2 regions of the Lentzea sp. NPDC042327 genome follow, and region 2 is predicted to be linked to the other one. Evidence: riboswitches for the same ligand, from Rfam matches in the RefSeq annotation. Region 2 holds a riboswitch; the other holds the start of a gene.

Region 1 (9,037 bases), 370 kb from region 2:
GATCGGCGGTCGCGCGCACTACTTCTAAGAAGGTCCTGACGCCAGGACCGCGGTCCTGAAGCAGGGCTACGAAGCCAGAAGGGGGAGCCTCCACTGTGGAGGCTCCCCCTTTCGGCTTGGGTGGCAACGGTTTGTGGACGTTGCTCCGGCTTCAGCTGCCTAGAGGCTGCTCTTGCTCCGAGCGGCCGCCGCGAACACTCCGAACGCGACTCCCAGCATGCCCAGAGCGGCGACAGCGGCAACAACAAGATCAACAGACATGATCAGAAAAACTCCCTACAGCGATCTCTCCCGTTCTGATGACGCTCGGGTACCCACTCGCGTTGCATCGAGTAACGTTTTCCGCGTGAAACTCCGTGCTGTGGAAGCGCGTGTGCTCTCCGTAGCGCCGTGGCTGCTCGCCCTGTCGGTGGTCGGGCACCTGCTCATGGTCGCCTTCCAGGCGAAGATGACCATGATCGACCTGCTCGTCTACCGCAACGGATCACCGCACCTGTTCCGGGGCGACCTCTACGAGTGGCGGCTCGACCAGTACGCGGACGTCTTCCCGCTGCCGTTCACCTACCCGCCGTTCGCGGCCGCGATCTTCACGCCGATGAGCTGGGTGCCGTGGGAGGCCTCCCGCTGGATCTGGCAGCTGATCTGCCTCGGGTGCCTGTACTTCATCGTCCGCACGAGCCTGAAGCTGCTCAGGCTCGACGACCCGCGCCGCGCGATGCTGTGGACCGCGCTGGTGCTGTGGATCGAGCCGGTGCGCACCACGCTCAACTACGGGCAGATCAACCTGGTGCTGTGCGCGATCCTCATCGGCACGCTCGCGAGCGCGCGCAACTGGGTCGGTGGCGCGGGTGTCGGTTTCACCGCGGGCATCAAGCTGACGCCCGCGATCTCCGGTTTGTACTTCCTCATCACGAAGAGGTGGATGGCGGCCGTTTGGTCGTTCGTCGCTTTCGCGGCCACGTACGGCATCGGCTGGGCGATCTCTCCGTCGCAGTCGGACAGGTTCTGGTTCCAGCTGCTCGGCGACGCGAGCCGGGTCGGGCCGGTCGGCAGCGCGATCAACCAGTCGATGCGCGGCGCGCTGAGCCGCACGGTCGGCCACGACGTGCAGACCGGGCCGCTCTACCTCGTCGCCGTCGTCGTCGCGGCCGCGCTCACGTGGTTCGCCGTCAGCAGGACCAGGGACGTGCTGGCGTTGATCGTCAGCGTGCAGTTCCTCGGCCTGCTGGTCTCGCCGATCTCGTGGAGCCACCACTGGGTGTGGGTGGTGCCCGCCCTGCTGTGGCTGGTCTACGAGGGCGGCCACGTGCTCTGCACGATCACCGCCGGCCTGTGGGTGCTGCTGACCGGCGGCTTCCTGATCTCGTTCCTGCTGCTCGCCCAGCCGAACATCTGGGACTTCGCCCGCCCCTGGTACCTCGTGGTGCTCGGCTGGGGCTACCCGGCCGCGGGCCTGCTGACGCTGGTCGCGATCGGGCTCGCGGCCCGGCGCCGGGCCGGCGGCCCGCCCTCCGGTGAGGAGAAGGCCGCCGACGGCGCACCGAGCCGGGTCGCCGGCTGACGGCAGCCTTCCCTCAGGAGAGCGCGTCCACCACCCCGTCGATCTCCTCGGCGAGGGAGACGTCCAGCGCGGTGATCCCGCCCTTGTAGTGCGTGCTCAGGCGGAATGTCAGCGTCCTGTACCGGATGTCGACGTCCGGGTGGTGGTTGTCGTTCTCCGCGATCTCCGCGACCCGGTTCACGACCATGATCGCCTGCGCGAAGCTCGCGAGCTCCACCGTCCGGACCAGTGCCGCGTCCTGGGCGGTCCAGTCGGGCAGCTTGGGCAGCACGTCGTTCAACTGATCGTCGCTCAACAGCTCGGCCATGTCCTGATCGTCCCACCACGTCACGTAAGCTGCGCGTTCGCCACGGGAGTCCGGTGAAGCGCCGGGCTGAGAGGAGGGCTCGCAAGCCCTCGACCGTCCACCTGATCCGGGTCATACCGGCGTAGGGAGAGATGATGAGAAGGATTTTCGCTGCTCTGACCGCTGCGGCGCTGGTCACCGGGTGCTCGGCCGGCACGTCGACCGCCCCGCAGGCGCGCGAGGTCACGCTGGTGACGCACGACTCGTTCGCGGTGAAGGACGGCCTGCTCGACGAGTTCAAACAGGCCACCGGCATCACCGTGAAGCAGATCGCGAGCGGTGACGCGGGTGAGCTCACCAACAAGCTGGTGCTCACCAAGTCGAACCCGATCGGCGACGTCGCGTTCGGCGTCGACTCGACGTTCGCGTCGCGGGCGCTGGCCGAGGGCGTCTTCGCCGAGTACGCCTCACCGGAGGCGGCCAAGGGCGCGCAGCGCTACCAGGTCGACGGCACGAACCGGCTGCAGGCCGTCGACGTCGGTGACGTGTGCCTCAACATCGACCCGGCTAAGCTCGGCGGCGTCGAGCCGGCCTCCTACGAGGACCTGGTCGACCCGAAGTTCAAGGACAAGCTGATCGTGGAGAACCCGGCCACGTCCTCGCCCGGTCTCGCGTTCCTGCTCGGCACGATCGCGAAGTTCGGCGAGAACGGCTGGCAGGAGTACTGGACCAAGCTCAAGGCCAACGGCGTCAAGGTCGTGAGCGGCTGGGAAGAGGCCTACAACCAGGAGTTCTCCGCCACCAAGGGCGACCGGCCGATCGTCGTGTCGTACGCGTCGTCGCCGTCGGCGGAGGGCGGCAAGACCAAGGCCGTGCTCGGCACCTGCTACCGCCAGGTCGAATACGCGGGCGTGCTGTCCGGCGCGAAGAACTCCGAGGACGCGAAGAAGGTCCTCGACTTCCTGCTGGGCGAGAAGTTCCAGGCGCAGGTCGCCGAGCAGATGTACGTCTACCCGTCGCGCGAGGGCGTCGCACTGCCCGAGTCGTGGACGAAGGACGCCCCGCTGCCGGCGAACCCGCAGACGCTGCCCGCCGACAAGGTGAAGGACAACCGCGAAGCCTGGGTCGAGCAGTGGCGCAAGCTCGTGCAGGGCTGACGCTGGTCTCGGCCCGCACCGGGTGGTCGGCGGCGGCGCTGCTGCCGCTGGCCTTCCTCGGACTCTTCTTCGCGTGGCCGGTGCTGGCGATCGTCACCCTCGGCCTGCGCGAGGGCGGGGTGCTCGACGCGGTCCTCGCCGGGGAGACCTGGGAGCTCGTCGGGTTCACCCTGGGCCAGGCCCTCGCCTCGACGGCCGTGGCGGTGCTCGCCGGGATGCCGCTCGCGTTCGTGCTGGCCCGGTGCCGGATTCGCGGGCTCGGGTTCGTGCGCGCGGCGGTGATGGTGCCGTTCGTGCTGCCGACCGTGGTGGTGGGCCTGGCGTTCCGGACGTTCTGGCCCGACGGCGGGGTGCTGCCGATCGTGCTGGCGAACGCTTTCTTCAACGTCGCCGTGGTCGCGCGGACCGTCGGCGGGCTGTGGGCGCACACGGACCGGCGGGCCGAGGACGCCGCCCGTGCGCTGGGGGCGTCACGGCCGCGGGCGTTCCTGTCGGTGGTGCTGCCGGCGCTGGCCCCCGCCGTCGGGTCGGCCGCGGCGGTGGTGTTCCTGTTCTGCGCCACCAGCTTCGGTGTGGTGCTGGTGCTCGGCGGGTCGCGGTACCGGACCCTGGAGACCGAGATCTACCTGCGGACGGTCGAGCTGTTCGACCTGTCCGGTGCCGCCGCGCTGTCGTTGCTCCAGTTCGCCGCAGTGCTGGCGGTGCTGGTGCTCGGAGCACTGGCCCGCAGGCGGCGGGAGACCGCGCTGTCGTTGCGCGGCAGGGAGGAGCTGGCACGCCGGCCGTCCGGTGGTGAGTGGTACGTGGTCCTCGCGGCGTTCGCCGTCGTGGCCGCGCTGCTGACGCCGGTGGTGGGGCTGGTCACGCGCTCGCTGTCCACAAGGGACGGCTGGAGCCTCGCCGGGTACGCCGCGCTGGCCACCCGCGGTGACCGCGGGACGCTCGCGGTCACCGGGATCGACGCGGCGCTCAACTCGGTGCGCACGGCGTTCGACGCGACCGCCGTGGCGCTGGTGGTCGGGGTGTTCTCGGCGGTCGTGCTGGTCGGGTTGCGGCGCGCGGGCGGCCGGTTCGCCGAGGTGCTGGACACCGCGCTGATGCTGCCGCTGGGCGTGTCCGCGGTGACCGTCGGCTTCGGGTACCTCATCACGATGGACGCGTTGCCGGGCGACTTCCGCACCTCGCCGCTGCTGGTGCCGCTGGCGCAGGCGCTGGTCGTGACGCCGCTGGTCGTGCGGATGGTGCTGCCCGTGCTGCGGGCGGTCGACGAACGACTGCGGCAGGCGGCGGCCACGCTGGGCGCCTCGCCCGCCCGCGTGTGGCGCGAGGTCGACCTGCCGCTGGTCGGGCGCTCGCTCGCGGCGGCGGCCGGGTTCGGGTACGTGGTGGCGCTGGGGGAGTTCGGTGCCACGAGCTTCCTGGCGCGGCCGGAGTCGCCGACGCTGCCGGTGGTGATCGCGCGGCTGATGTCGCGGCCGGGGGAGTTGAACAGCCAGATGGCCTACGCGGCGTGCGCGCTGCTGATGGTCGTCACGGTCGGGTGCGTGCTGCTGATCGAGCGGTTGCGCGTGCCGAGCAGCGGGGAGTTCTGATGGCACTGGCACTCGGCTCGATCACCGTCCGGTATGGACGGACGACGGCCGTCGACGGCGTGTCGCTGGAGGTCGCCGACGGCGAGGTCGTGGCGCTGCTCGGGCCGTCCGGCTGCGGCAAGTCGACGCTGCTGCGCACCGTCGCGGGACTGGAGAAGCCGTCCGCGGGCGCGGTGCGCTGGGACGGCGCTGACCTGGCCGGCGTGCCGGTGCACCGGCGGGGGTTCGGGCTGGTGTTCCAGGACGGGCAGCTCTTCCCGCACCGGTCGGTGGCCGGGAACGTGGCGTTCGGGCTGCGGATGCGGGGCGTCGACCGCGAGGAGCGCGACAAGCGGGTGGTGTCGCTGCTGGAGCTCGTCGGCCTCGACGGGTACGCCGACCGGCGCGTGACGCAGCTGTCCGGCGGCGAGCAGCAACGGGTGGCGCTGGCACGGGCGCTGGCGCCGTCGCCGCGGTTGCTGCTGCTGGACGAACCGCTGTCGGCGCTGGACCGGGCGTTGCGCGAGCAGCTCGCGGTGGACCTGGCGCGGCTGCTGCGGGAGTCGGCCACGACGGCGCTGGTCGTGACGCACGATCACGACGAGGCGTTCACGCTGGCCGACCGGGTGGCGATCATGTCGCGCGGCCGGGTCGTCCAGGTCGGGCCGCCCGCGGAGGTCTGGTCGGCGCCGGTCGACGTGGAGACGGCGAAGTTCCTGGGGTGCGGCAAGTTCGTGCCCGGTTCGTTCGTCGGGCTGGACGTTGCGCGAGTGGGGCTGCGGGCGACGGCGTTGCGCGTCGACGCCGACGGGCCGTTGTCCGGGACGGTGGTGGAACGGGTGCACCGGCGCGACCACGTGCGGTTGCTCGTGGAGATCGACGGCGAGGAGTACGAGGCCGTCGGACCGGTGTCGGTCGGTGACCGGGTGCGGCTCGCAATCGACTTGGACGGTGTCGCGCGCGTCGGGTAGTTGTTGGCCCATGGGACATCTCGACGGGCGGGTCGCACTGGTCACGGGCGTGAGCAGGCGGCAGGGCATCGGGTACGCGATCGCCACGCGCTTGGCCGGACTCGGCGCGGAGCTGTTCGTGCAGCACCACGTGCCGCACGACGCCGAACAGCCGTGGGGTGCCGACTCGGTCGACGAGGTCGTCGCGGGCATCGGCGGACGGGTCGAGCACCTGGGCCTCGACCTGGCCGAGCCGGACGCGCCCGACCGGCTGGTGGCGGCCGCGGTCGAGGCGTACGGCCGGGTCGACGTCCTGGTCTGCAACCACGCCCGCTCCGGCGGTGACGGGCCGTTGGGCGAGCTGGACGCGGCGATGCTCGACGCGCACCACGCGGTGAACACGCGGTCGACGATCCTGCTCGCGCAAGCGTTTGCCCGGCAGCACGACGGTGCTCGCGGCGGACGGGTCGTGCTCATGACGTCCGGTCAGAACCTGGGCCCGATGCCCGGTGAGGTCGCGTACGCGGCGTCGAAGGGGGCCCTGGTGGGAATCCTGCCGACGTTGTCGCACCACCTGATCAGGCAGGGGATCACGGTCAACGCCGTGAACCCCGGCCCGACGGACACCGGCTACGCGACGCCGGAGGTGCACGAGTGGGTGCGGGAGCGGATGCCGCTGGGCCGCTGGGGCCGGCCGGACGACGCCGCCCGGCTGGTCTCGTGGCTCTGCACCGACGACGCCGGCTGGGTCACCGGCCAGGTCATCAACAGCGAGGGCGGCTTCCGCTGACCCCCCTGCCTGCCCAGGCAGACGTCAGTTGTCCTTCGTGATCAGGCGAGCCGCCGCCAGGCCGGTGCCGATCAGCAGGTAGCAGCCCGCGAGCAGGGTGCTGTCCCAGATCTGGTCGAGCGGCATCGGGTCGCGCATCACGTCGACCAGGCCCGGGAAGCCGGTCGTGAGCAGGAACGGGTGCAGCCAGTCGAGCGACGGGAACTGCCCCAGCACCTGGAACACGATGATCCCGGTCATCGTGGCCGCCTGCACCACCAGTGGGTGCTCGGTGGTCGACGAGACGGCCAGCGCCACCGCGCCGACCGCGATCATCTGGAACGTCACCAGCACGATGAAGAACGCGATCCGCAGCAGGCCCTCACCGGTCGACAGGGTGTTGCCGGACAACGTCATCATGCCGTCGTTGCCCAGGAACGCCGTGCCCGCGGCCATGCCGACGACCGCCATCAGCGTGACGGCCAGCAGCGACATCGCGCTGATGCCGAACAGCTTCACGAACAGCAGCCGCACCCGTGACACCGGCGCGACCAGCAGCCCGCGCAACGTGCCGTGCTGCGCCTCGCCCGCGAGCCCGTCCGCCGCCCAGATCGACGCCACCAGCGGCAGCAGCAGGTTGAGCGACAGGAACAGCGTGAAGATGGACACGACCAGGCCGTTGCCGGTGAGGATCGCGGACAGGCCGGGCCCGCCGCCGTCGCCGTCGGCCGTCCAGATGCCGAAGCTGATGACGATGGGCACGAGCACCAGGCCGAACAACCCGATGAGGGTCCGCGGCCTGCGCAGCATCCAGCGCACCTCGGACCCCAGCTGACGCGTGATCATCGCGTTCCCCCGTCCAGCGTGTCCACGGCGGACATCCCGCGCTCGGCCTCCTCGGCCTCGGTGAGCCGCGCGAACAGCTCCTCCAGGCCGGTCTTCCAGCGCGTCGCCTCGTGGACGTGCACGCCGGCCTTGACCAGCGTCTCGATCACCTGCGGGGCACTGGTCCCCGCGAGCTCGACCCGCAGGCCCTCGCCGAGCGGCCGCGCGGAGATGCGGGCCTGGCGCAGTGCGCCGAGCGCGTCCTCCACGTCCGGCGTGACCACCTGCAGCGCCGAACCGCCCGCCTGCAGCAGCTCGGTCAGCTCTCCTTGCGCCACAACGGTTCCCCGGTGCAGCACGGCGACGTGGGTGCAGGTCGCCTCGACCTCGCTGAGCAGGTGGCTCGACACCATCACGGTGCTGCCGCTCGCGTGCAGCTCGGCGATGATCTTGCGGATCTCCCTGGTGCCGGCCGGGTCGAGCCCGTTGGTGGGCTCGTCCAGCACGACGAGCCTGCGCGGCACGAGCAACGCCCCGGCGAGGCCGAGACGTTGCTTCATGCCGAGCGAGTACCCGCGGAACCTGCGGTGGGCCGCCTGGGCGAGCCCGACGCGTTCGAGTGCGTCCTCCACCGCCTGCTTGACCTGCTTCTTCGGCAGCAGCGGCTCGAACGCGGCACAGCGGATGAGGTTCTCCCGCCCGCTCAGGAACGGGTGGAACCCCGGACCCTCGACCAGCGCGCCCACGTGCGGCAGCGCCTGCTCGGCCCCGTCCGGAAGCGGCCGGCCGAGCAGTTCGATCTCCCCCTTGGTGGGCCGCACCAACCCGAGCAGCATCCGGATCGTGGTCGTCTTGCCCGACCCGTTGGGGCCGAGCATGCCGAGCACGGCCCCCTCCGGCAGCTCCAGGTCGACGCGGTCCACGGCGACCGTGCTCCCGTACTCCTTGCGCAGACCCCTGGTCCGCGCGGCGACCCCGGTCTGCACCGGTGCGGCCGCCGGCGCGCTGGTCGAGGTGGTCACTTCACCTGTCCGATCGTGTCGAACAGGACCTGCTCGGGAACGGCACCCGCGACCACGCGGCCGTCGTCCGCGATCAGGACGTTCGCGACCTTCGTGGTGAACAGCTTGCCGGTGCCCCAGCTGCCGCTGACCTTCTTCGTGAACCGGTCGACCAGCCCCTGCGCCTCGGCGGGCACCCGGGTCATGGCCTGAGCCGGGATGCGCGCGCCGACCACGGTGTCCCAGCCGTCGCCGAAGAACTGCGGGTCCTTGCCCTGCAACGCCTGCTCCAGCGCGGCCTCGGGCTTGCGGTCACCCCGCTGCTCCTTCGCCTCGGGCGTCGTGACCTTCGCACCGGCGGCCGGGGTGAACTCGAACAGCTTCGCGTCCTGCGGTCCCACGGTCAGCTGGGTGAAGCCGACCTGGGCAGCGGGGGAGCTGGCGCCGTTCGTGTGGAACGCGACCCGCAGCGGCATCTTCGTCTCGGAGTCGACGGCGATGCGGACCTCGCGGACGAGGGTCTTCTCGGTCGGCTTCGGGGTGAGGACGAGCTCGTAGGCCGCGCGGTCGGCGACCCGCGCGGTGCCGTCGACGCTGAGGTCGCTCGACTCCTTCGTCAGGTTCACGATCTCCCTGGCCGCGGTCGTCGGGTCGACGGCCTTCGCCTCCGCGGGCGCCTTCCCCGCGTCGGCCCCGTGCTCGGCCTTCGTGACCTCGTTGGTCTGCGAGTTCCACGACCAGGTGGTCTTGCCGTCGTTGACGATCGTCTGCTCGGACTGGCCCGTCGGCAGGGCGAGGCGGAACTTCTCGTCCCCGTCGGTCCAGATCCGCGCGGTGTGGTTGCCGTCGGCCAGCTGCGGGATCTCGGCGATCGCAGGCAACCCGAGCTTGTTCTCGGCCTGCACGGTGCCGCCGAA
Region 2 (9,037 bases):
GCTGGACGCGGCCGGGATCGGCCGCGGTGGTGTGCCGTTCGTCGTCGACCCGGTGTCGGCGTCGATGCACGGCGACCAGCTGCTGGCGGACTCGGCGCTGGAGGCGTTGAAGGGCCTGCTGTTCCCGCGGGCGACGCTGGTGACGCCGAACCTCGACGAGGTGCGGTTGATCACCGGTATCGCGGTGAAGGACCGCGCGGACCAGCGTCTTGCGGCGGAAGCGCTGCACGAGCTGGGACCGGAGTGGGTGCTGGTCAAGGGCGGCCACATGTGGGACGACCCGGAGTGCCTGGACCTGCTGTACGACGGCCGCGAGTTCGTGGAGCTGCCCGGCCCGCGCTACGACACCGAGAACACGCACGGCAGCGGTGACACGCTGGCGTCGTCGATCAGCTCGGCGCTGGCGCACGGGGCCTCGGTGCCGGACGCGGTGCGGTTCGGCAAGGACTTCATCGTGAGGTCCGTGGCGGCGGCCTACCCCCTGGGTTCGGGGGTCGGGCCGGTGTCGCCGCTGTGGAGGTTGGACAGGTAGCGGGCGCACATCGCCCGCAGGTCGGTCTGCTCGGGGTCGAGCAACCAGACCGTGAGCGCTCCTTCGAGGAACGCGATGAGCTCCGTCGCGGCCGCTTCGCCCAGCGTCTTGGCGAAGTGGCCGCGCAGGAGCCGGTTGCGGCGGCGGAACCGTTCGGTGATCTCGTCGTCGCGGGCCAGGTGCTCCGCCTGCAGCACGGTGTGCAGGGTGGCCAACCCCCGCCTTGGTGGCGATGGCCGCGGACGTGCCGGCGCAGACGCGCGAGGTGCTGGTCGCGGAGTTCGACGCCTTCAACCGGGCGTTGCACGACCTGTTCGCCGCCTCGGCCGACCCGTCCCGGTGACCGGGTGGGGACTCAGCCCTCGTTGGCCTGCGTCGGAGTCCAGTGCGACCACGACGCGTGGTGGACGGGCAGGCCGGCCTCGCGGAGGTGGCTCACCACGCGCGGGTCGTCGTCCACGACCATGACGACCGTGCGGCGGTGCCGGATCTCCTGGAGCCGTTCGAGCTTGACCACCTGGGCGGGTCGCCGGTCCCCCTCCCGCTGCATCAGCAGCGTGCCGGCCGGCAGCCCGTACTCGGCGAGCCAGCGCCGGGTGAGCTCCGCGATCCGGACGGGTCTGCCGGTGAGCCACACGATGTCGTGGTCCACCGCCAGTCTGTGGGCCAGCGCCGCGCCCTGCCGCAGCAGCCCGTCGCCTCCCGCCGCGTCGAAGAAGTTCGCCCACCTGACGGGCGAGTCCGAACTGAGCAGGTGAAGGCGGTGCTGGACGTCAGCGACGGTTCCGTCGATGTCCAGCACCGCGACCGGGCGACTCATGCGGTGGCCCCAATGTTCGCCGGAAGGATCTCCGCGAGGTTATCCCGGCGAGGGCACCGAAAACGGGCTCGGTGACGATCGATTTCGTCGAGTTGCGGACCGACGGCGCTACTTCGACTCTTCGCCGACCAGTGTTTCCAGCGCGTCCAGCGCGTTGACCAGGGCCGAGACGTGTTCGGGCGTGAGCTGCTCGATGCGGCGTTGCAGCTCGCGCACGCGTGCGGAGCGCACACCGGACACCATCGTCTCGCCCTCGGGCGTGGGGGTGGCGAGCCAGGCGCGGCCGTCCTGCGGGTCGGGTTCGCGCTTCACGTACCCGGCCTCGACCAGCGCGGCGACGATGCGGGACAGCGTGGGCGGGGCCACGCCCTCCTTCGTCGCCAGGTCACCGAGGCGCATGGGGCCGCAGCGGGCGAGGGTCGCCAGCGCGGAGACCGCGCCGGGGCCGAGTCCGGGCGATCCGGTGCGGCGCAGCAACCGGGCCAGCCGGCCGATCGCCAGGTACAGGCGCGCGGTCGCGTCCTCGACCTCGGCGTCAATGGGGGCCGTCACGGCTAGTCGTCCTCCTCGACGGAAATCAGCAATGGTCAATCATCCCCCAACACGTGTGCACCCACGGTAGCGGCTGCGCGTTCACCACCGCGGCTTTATCGCGTGCGAAGGGAGACGACCTCGGGAACGGCCCCGTTCCCGAACGCCGAGGAGGAGAGGTACCGACTGCCTGGGCCGTTCAGATTCCCGGTGACGAGGCCTGCGCCCAGAAGCGCTGCGGGATGCGACCGGCCAGCCGGGCGAGCCGGCCGCCCTCGACGGCACAGCGCATCGCGGCGCCCATCAGCTCCGGGTCACCGGCACGGGTGACGGCGGTGGCGAGGAGCACCGCCGAACAGCCGAGCTCCATGGCCAGCGCGGCGTCGGAGGCGGTGCCGATGCCCGCGTCCAGCACGACCGGAACGGTGGCGCGGGCGGTGATCAGCTCGATGTTGTGCGGGTTGCGGATGCCGAGGCCGGTGCCGATCGGCGAACCCAGCGGCATCACGGTCGCGCAGCCGATGTCCTGGAGCTTCAACGCCAGCACCGGGTCGTCGTTGGTGTAGGGCAGCACGACGAAACCGTCGTTCACCAACCGTTCGGCGGCGTCGAGCAGCTCGACCGGGTCGGGCAGCAGGGTCTCCTCGTCGTGCACGACCTCCAGCTTGACCCAGTTCGTCTCCAGTGCCTCGCGGGCGAGCTGCGCGGTCAGCACGGCCTCGGCGGCGGTGCGGCAGCCGGCGGTGTTCGGCAGCACCTCGATGCCCAGGCGCCGCAACAGCTCCAGCACACCGGTCTGGCCGGCGGCGTCGACCCGGCGCATCGCCACGGTGGTCAGCTCGGTGCCGGACGCCACCAGGGCGCGTTCGAGCACGGACAGGTTCGCGGCACCGCCGGTGCCGGTGATGAGGCGGGAGCGGAACTCCTTGCCCGCGATGACGAGCGGGTCGTCCACGTCAGCCTCCCTGGACCGCGGTCAGCACCTCGACCACGCCGCCGTCCGGCACGATCGTCCTGTCCCACAACGCCTTGGGCACCACGACACCGTCGAGCGCCACGGCCACGCCCGCGGCCGGCGCTCCCACCAGCGACACCACCGCGGCCACCGACGTGCCGTCGGACAGCTCGCGGAAGGTGCCGTTCACCTTCGCCTTCACGACGTTCCTCCTTCGAGCAACCGCAGCACTTCGCGTGCGGTGTGGGGGGCGAGCAGCAGGCCGTTGCGGTGGTGGCCGGTCGCGGCGATCACGCCGGGTTCGAGCCACCGCACGACCGGCACGTTGTCGGGGCTGCCCGCGCGGAACCCGACGGCGGTCTCGGTCAGCGCGTACTCGGCGAGGCCGGGCAGCACGACCTCCGCGTCGCGCAACAGGTCCCGCACGCCCGCCACGGTCACGTCGGTGTCGAAACCGGCCTCGTACTGGGTGGCGCCGACGACCACACCGTCGGTGCGCGGCACCAGGTACACGGCTCGGCCCTGCACGAGCGCGCGGATCGTGTGCCGGGGCGGTGGCAGCGCGCCGGGGCGGTGGGTGAGCCGCAGGATCTCGCCCTTGACCGGCCGGACCACGTCCCGCAGCGCCGGGTGCAGCCCCGCGCTCCACGCACCGGCCGCGATCACGCGGACCCGGCCGTCCACATCGGACCGCACCCCGGCCTCGGCGCACGCCTTCTCCAGCGCGGAGAGCAGCGCCCGGTTGTCGACGGCGAGGTCGCTCGTGTGCACCCCACCGCGCACGGCGGGGCCCAGCGACGGTTCGAACGCGCGGATCTCGCGCGAGGTCAGCAGCTCCCCCGCGTGCCGCAGGTCGGTGAGGTCGCCGGGGGACGTGCCGACCGCCAGCGTGCCCGCGGTGAACAGCTCCACGCCGATCGACGCGGCGAACTCCGGCCACAGCACGAGCGCCTCGACCCCCTGCGCCACCACGGCTTCCTCGCCCGGCCACGCCTCGGTGAGCGGTGCGAGCATGCCGCCCGCGACCCGCGAACCCGCGTGCGGGGAACCGCGGTCGGACACGGAGACCGAGTAGCCGGCCCGTGCCGCGAACAGCGCGACGGACAGGCCGATGACACCGCCGCCCACGACGGTCACTTCCACAGTGCTCAAGGCATTCACGCTCCCTGCGCCGGCATGACCCGGATCAGGTTCGACGGTCGGAGCGAACCACGCTCCCTCTCAGCCCGGTCTTCTCCAGGCTCCCGTGCGGACCGCCTTCAACATAACGGTTAACGTGCGTGCGTGCCAGGACTCGACGGAAACCTGATCAGGCAACGACTCGCCGACGCGACGCTCTACCTCTGCACCCCGGACCGGCCCGACCTGGCCGAGTTCGCGGACGCCGCCCTCTCCGGCGGTGTCGACGTCATCCAGCTGCGGGACAAGTCGCTGGAGGCCAGGCAGGAGCTCGCGGCGATCGAGGTGCTCGCCGAAGCCGCTGAACGCCACGGGAAGCTGCTGGCCGTCAACGACCGCGCGGACATCGCGCACGCCGTGGACGCCGACGTGCTGCACCTCGGCCAGGACGACCTGCCGGTGCCGCTGGCCCGCCGGATCATCGGCGACGGCCCGGTGATCGGCCGCTCGACGCACGACGTGGACCAGATGCGGGCGGCGGCCGGCGAGCCGGGCGTCGACTACTTCTGCACCGGTCCGTGCTGGCCGACGCCGACGAAGCCCGGTCGCCCGGCTCCGGGGCTGGACCTCGTCCGCGCCACCCGCTCGCGGCGGCCGTGGTTCGCGATCGGCGGCATCGACCTGGGGAACCTGCACGAGGTCATGGCCGCGGGTGCCACGCGGGTGGTCGTGGTCAGGGCCATCACCGACGCCGAGGACCCGCGCGCCGCCGCCAGGTCGTTCAAAATTGAACTTGATCGTTGAAATTTGAACAAAACGGCGTACGCTCGACGGCGTGAGCGCACCTGTGCTGTACCTGAGCCACGGGGCTCCCCCGCTGGCCGACGACGCCACGTGGACCAGAGAGCTGAGGGACTGGTCCGCCACGCTCCCGCGCCCGGAGGCCGTGCTCGTGGTCTCCGCGCACTGGGAGGAGGCACCGACGACGATCGGCGCCACCACGACCGTCCCGCTGGTCTACGACTTCTGGGGCTTCCCGCAGCGCTACTACGAGGTCACCTACGCGGCACCGGGCGCGCCGGAGCTGGCCGAGGACGTGCGCAAGCTGCTCGGCGGCCACGTCGAGCAGGACGAGCGGCGCGGGCTGGACCACGGCGCCTACGTGCCGCTCAAGGAGATGTTCCCGGACGCGGACGTGCCCGTGCTGCAGCTGTCGATGCCGACGCTGGACCCGCGCGCGCTGCACGGGATCGGCCGGAAGCTGGCGCCGTTGCGCGAGCAGAACGTGCTGATCGTCGGAAGCGGGTTCATGACGCACAACCTGAGCTGCGTGAACTTCCCGGCCGGACCGGACTACGCGCCGCCGTCGTGGTCGCGGGAGTTCGACGACTGGGCGCACCGGCAGCTCGCGAGCGGTGACGTGGACGCATTGCTCGACTTCCAGGTGAAGGCGCCCGCGGCCGGCATCGCGCACCCGCGGACCGAGCACTTCGCGCCGCTCTTCGTCGCGCTGGGCGCCGCGAGCGACGAGAAAGCCCGTACCAGCGTTGAAGGCTTCTGGTACGGGCTCTCGAAACGGTCTGTCCAGTTCAGCTAGCGAGCAGCTCCTAGCCGCGGGTCAGGGTCAGGCCCCAGCGCGACAGGATCGGGTTGACCGGCTGGAAGTAGGTCGTGCCGCCGGAGGTGCAGTTGCCGGAACCGCCGGAGGTCACGCCCTGGGCCTGGCCGAAGCCGGAACCCGCCACCCACGAGCCACCGGAGTCACCGGGCTCCGCGCACGCGTTGGTGCGGGTGAGGCCGCGGACGGTGCCCTGCGGGTAGTTCACGGTCGAGTTGTAGGCCTGGACCGTGCCGCAGCGCCAGCCGGTCGTGGAGCCCGAACGGCAGATCTGCGCGCCGATGGCCGCCACCGTCGAGCCCTGCACCGTCACGTTGGTGCCGTTGTAGCGGTTCACCCACGGACGCGGGGTCCAGTTGGAGTTGGTGCGGACCCACGCCATGTCGTTGCCGGGGAAGACCGAGCCGGCGAACGAACCGGCCGCGACGCGGTTGTAGCCGGACACCGAGGTGCCGGTGGTGCCGCAGTGGCCGGCCGTCACGAAGCCGCCGGTCACCGAGAAGCCCAGGGAGCAGCGGCCGCCGCTGCCCATGTAGATGGCGTCGCCACCGCGCAGGTCGTACAGCGGGGTCGCGTTCTCGGTCACCTCCTCGACCGTGACGGTCGAGCCGACGGACTTCGCGGTGGCGATGAACTGCTCCGCTGCGGCGTCGCGCTTGGTCTTGTTGACCTCGACCACGACGCTGTTGGACTTCTCGTCGACGCGCCAGCTGGCGATCGACTGGGGAGCGCTCATCAGGTCGAGGACCGACTTGGTCCCGTTGAGCTGCGTGAGCGAGTTCTTCACGACCTTGGTGTCCGCGCCGGTCACGGAGAGTCCGGACTTGGTCACGGCAACGGTCAGCCTGCCGGTCGCCTGGTCGATCCACGCTCCGCCGAACGCGTCGCCCAGCGAGCTCTTCGCCTGCTCGGCGATCTCGCTCGACTTGAGGTCAGAGGCCAACCGGACGCGTGCCTGGTCAGCGTTCAGGCCCAAATCACGCTCGACCGCTTGGAGCAACTCGGCCGGGTAGCTCTCCGTATCGGAACCAGTTCCGCCAACCGGCGCGGCAGGCGCACCAAACGCCGGTACGCTGAGAGCAGTCACGACTCCGGTGGCGAGCAGAACGGCACCGGTTACACGGGCCGCACTCGTGCGGTTCATCAAGACGTCTCCCTCACTTTCGGGTGCAGGGGAACCCGAGAGATCGGTTGCAGGGACCTTCTCTCGGGGGCTCTAGGGGGACGGGTGGTGGGGCGGCGGCAGGGGTCGCCCCACCCCTCCCACTTCCTTCCGCGTGGCCTCTCGGCCGAGGGCACTGCGCTCCAGTGGTCCTTCCACGAGCCTCATCGCGCCCTCCTTCGGTCTCTTTCGGAGCTAAACTTTCGCCCGTTCGAGTGACGTTACGGGCCTGTTATCTATGACGCCCGAACCCGACTGTGGACGAAGTGTGTCACAGCTCACGACAGATCAACTGCGGTGCGTAGCAATTGACAGTTAACTATCGCTCAACGTAGTGACGTGATCACCGAATGGGGTCGCCCGTTGGAACAGGCGTCGAGCCGTCAGCGGGCGGTGGCGAGCCTGTCGTCGTGGTGGTCGGCGCAGTGGTCGTGGTGCTTTCGGCGGACGACCGTCCGGACGTGCCCGGAGGCGGTGAGACGGTGACCGTCTCGGTGGCCGGCGGCGGGTTGTTTTCGGTGCGGTTGACCGATTTCTGCGGTTCCGCGGACGTCGACGGCTCGACCTTCTGCTCCGCCGGACCGGTGCCGCCGGATGTGCCGGAGACGAGCTGGACGCTCGTGACGGCGAGGACCGCGACGACGAACGCGAGCAGACCGCCGACGGCGACGACCTGCCAGCGCTTCTCGCGCTCCATGGACCGTTGGTAGAGCACCGCTCCCACGGTGGTGACGACACTCGCGAGGACCGCGCCGATGATCGTGCCGACCACGTTGAGGCGCAGGCTCAGCACGGCCGCGGTGACGGCGGCGAGCACGCTCGCGACGAGCTTGACGGGGGTGATCTTCTCCTTATCAGCCATGACACACGTGGGACGTTGGGCACAGTTCACCGGTTGTGCGCCGGTGACGTGCATCATCGACACATGCGCCTGGTGACCATCGAGGACATCCGCGCGGCCGCCGCCGCGATCGCCCCCCACGTCGTCCGCACCCCGTTGCTGGCCTTCGACTCCTCGCTGTGGATCAAGCCGGAGAACCTCCAGCCGATCGGCGCGTTCAAGCAGCGCGGCGCGGTGAACGCGTTGTCCCGCATACCTTCTGAGGAACGTGCGCGCGGTGTCGTGGCGTACTCCAGCGGTAACCACGCGCAAGCGGTCGCCTACGCGGCGAAGACGCTCGGCATGACGGCGGCGATCGTGGTGCCGGAGAACACGCCACAGCTCAAGATCGACGCGACGCGCGCGCACGGCGCCGAGGTGTTCGTCGTCGGCATCACCGAACGGGAGTCGCGCGCGGCGGAGCTGGTCGAGGAGCGCGGGGCCACGCTGATCCCGCCGTTCGACCACTTCGACGTGATCGCCGGGCAGGGCACGGTCGGCCTGGAGATCTGCGAGGACCTGCCGGACGTGGCGACGGTGCTGGTGCCGGTGAGCGGCGGCGGGCTGGTCTCCGGTGTCGCGGTGGCCGTGAAAGCGTTGTGCCCCAACGCCCGCGTGATCGGTGTCGAGCCGGAGCTGGCCGGTGACTCGGCCGCGTCGCTCAAGGCGGGCGAGCTGGTGCGGTGGGACGCGCACGACCGCGCCCGCACGTCGGCGGACGGCCTGCGCGCGGAGCCGTCGGAGCTGACGTGGGCGCACATCAAGGAGTACGTGGACGACATCGTCACGGTGTCCGAGGACGAGATCCGCGACGCCGTGCGGCAGATCGCGCGCCGCACCCGGACCGTGGCGGAGCCGTCCGGTGCCACCGTCGTCGCGGCCCACCTGAACCGGTCGCTGCCGGAGGGCAAGACCGTCGCGGTGGTGTCGGGCGGCAACGTCGAACCGGCCCTGCTCGCGTCGATCCTCGGATGATCGCGCTCCCAGACGTCCTGGCGGCGGCGGAGCGGATCGCACCGCACGTGGTGCGCACGCCCCTGCTGCCGTTCGGCCGGGGGTGGCTGAAACCGGAGTCGTTGCAGCCGATCGGCGCCTTCAAGCTGCGCGGTGCGCTCAACGCGCTGGCGCTGCTGGAGGACCGCTCGCGCGGCGTGGTGGCCTACTCCAGCGGCAACCACGCGCAGGCCGTCGCCTACGCCGCCCGGCTGCACGGGGTGCCCGCGGCGATCGTGATGCCGTCGAACACGCCCGAGGTGAAGGTCGCGGCGACGCGGGCGCTGGGCGCGGAGGTGTTCATCGTCGGGATCACCGAGCGGGTGCAGCGGGCGCGGGAGCTCGTCGCCGAACGCGGTGCGGTGCTGATCCCGCCGTTCGACCACCCCGACGTGATCGCCGGTCAGGGCACGATCGGGCTGGAGGT

The links. A riboswitch is a leader RNA that binds a small molecule or an ion and turns the genes downstream of it on or off. The one in region 2 is predicted to bind thiamine pyrophosphate.
Region 1: it holds a riboswitch for thiamine pyrophosphate, as region 2 does, so the genes downstream of both, AB0A63_RS06725 (thiamine ABC transporter substrate-binding protein) here and AB0A63_RS04850 (FAD-dependent oxidoreductase) in region 2, are expected to answer to the same signal.

Annotation. Positions count from the first base shown of each region.
Region 1 is NZ_JBEZBX010000002.1:593,491-602,527, forward strand. It holds gene AB0A63_RS06710 (DUF6131 family protein) at 1-28, shown strand, start outside; gene AB0A63_RS06715 (mannosyltransferase) at 260-1,561, shown strand; gene AB0A63_RS06720 (4a-hydroxytetrahydrobiopterin dehydratase) at 1,575-1,868, opposite strand; TPP riboswitch at 1,901-2,015, shown strand; gene AB0A63_RS06725 (thiamine ABC transporter substrate-binding protein) at 2,000-3,004, shown strand; gene AB0A63_RS06730 (iron ABC transporter permease) at 3,043-4,596, shown strand; gene AB0A63_RS06735 (ABC transporter ATP-binding protein) at 4,596-5,546, shown strand; gene AB0A63_RS06740 (SDR family oxidoreductase) at 5,557-6,315, shown strand; gene AB0A63_RS06745 (ABC transporter permease subunit) at 6,340-7,140, opposite strand; gene AB0A63_RS06750 (ABC transporter ATP-binding protein) at 7,137-8,141, opposite strand; gene AB0A63_RS06755 (sigma-E factor regulatory protein RseB domain-containing protein) at 8,138-9,037, opposite strand, start outside.
Region 2 is NZ_JBEZBX010000002.1:221,553-230,589, reverse strand. It holds gene thiD (bifunctional hydroxymethylpyrimidine kinase/phosphomethylpyrimidine kinase) at 1-532, shown strand, start outside; gene AB0A63_RS04875 (hypothetical protein) at 475-729, opposite strand; gene AB0A63_RS04870 (hypothetical protein) at 888-1,352, opposite strand; gene AB0A63_RS04865 (MarR family transcriptional regulator) at 1,461-1,904, opposite strand; gene AB0A63_RS04860 (thiazole synthase) at 2,083-2,838, opposite strand; gene thiS (sulfur carrier protein ThiS) at 2,840-3,040, opposite strand; gene AB0A63_RS04850 (FAD-dependent oxidoreductase) at 3,037-3,981, opposite strand; TPP riboswitch at 3,985-4,096, opposite strand; gene thiE (thiamine phosphate synthase) at 4,123-4,761, shown strand; gene AB0A63_RS04840 (class III extradiol ring-cleavage dioxygenase) at 4,793-5,554, shown strand; gene AB0A63_RS04835 (S1 family peptidase) at 5,565-6,518, opposite strand; gene AB0A63_RS04830 (hypothetical protein) at 7,081-7,599, opposite strand; gene AB0A63_RS04825 (threonine/serine dehydratase) at 7,663-8,592, shown strand; gene AB0A63_RS04820 (threonine/serine dehydratase) at 8,589-9,037, shown strand, end outside.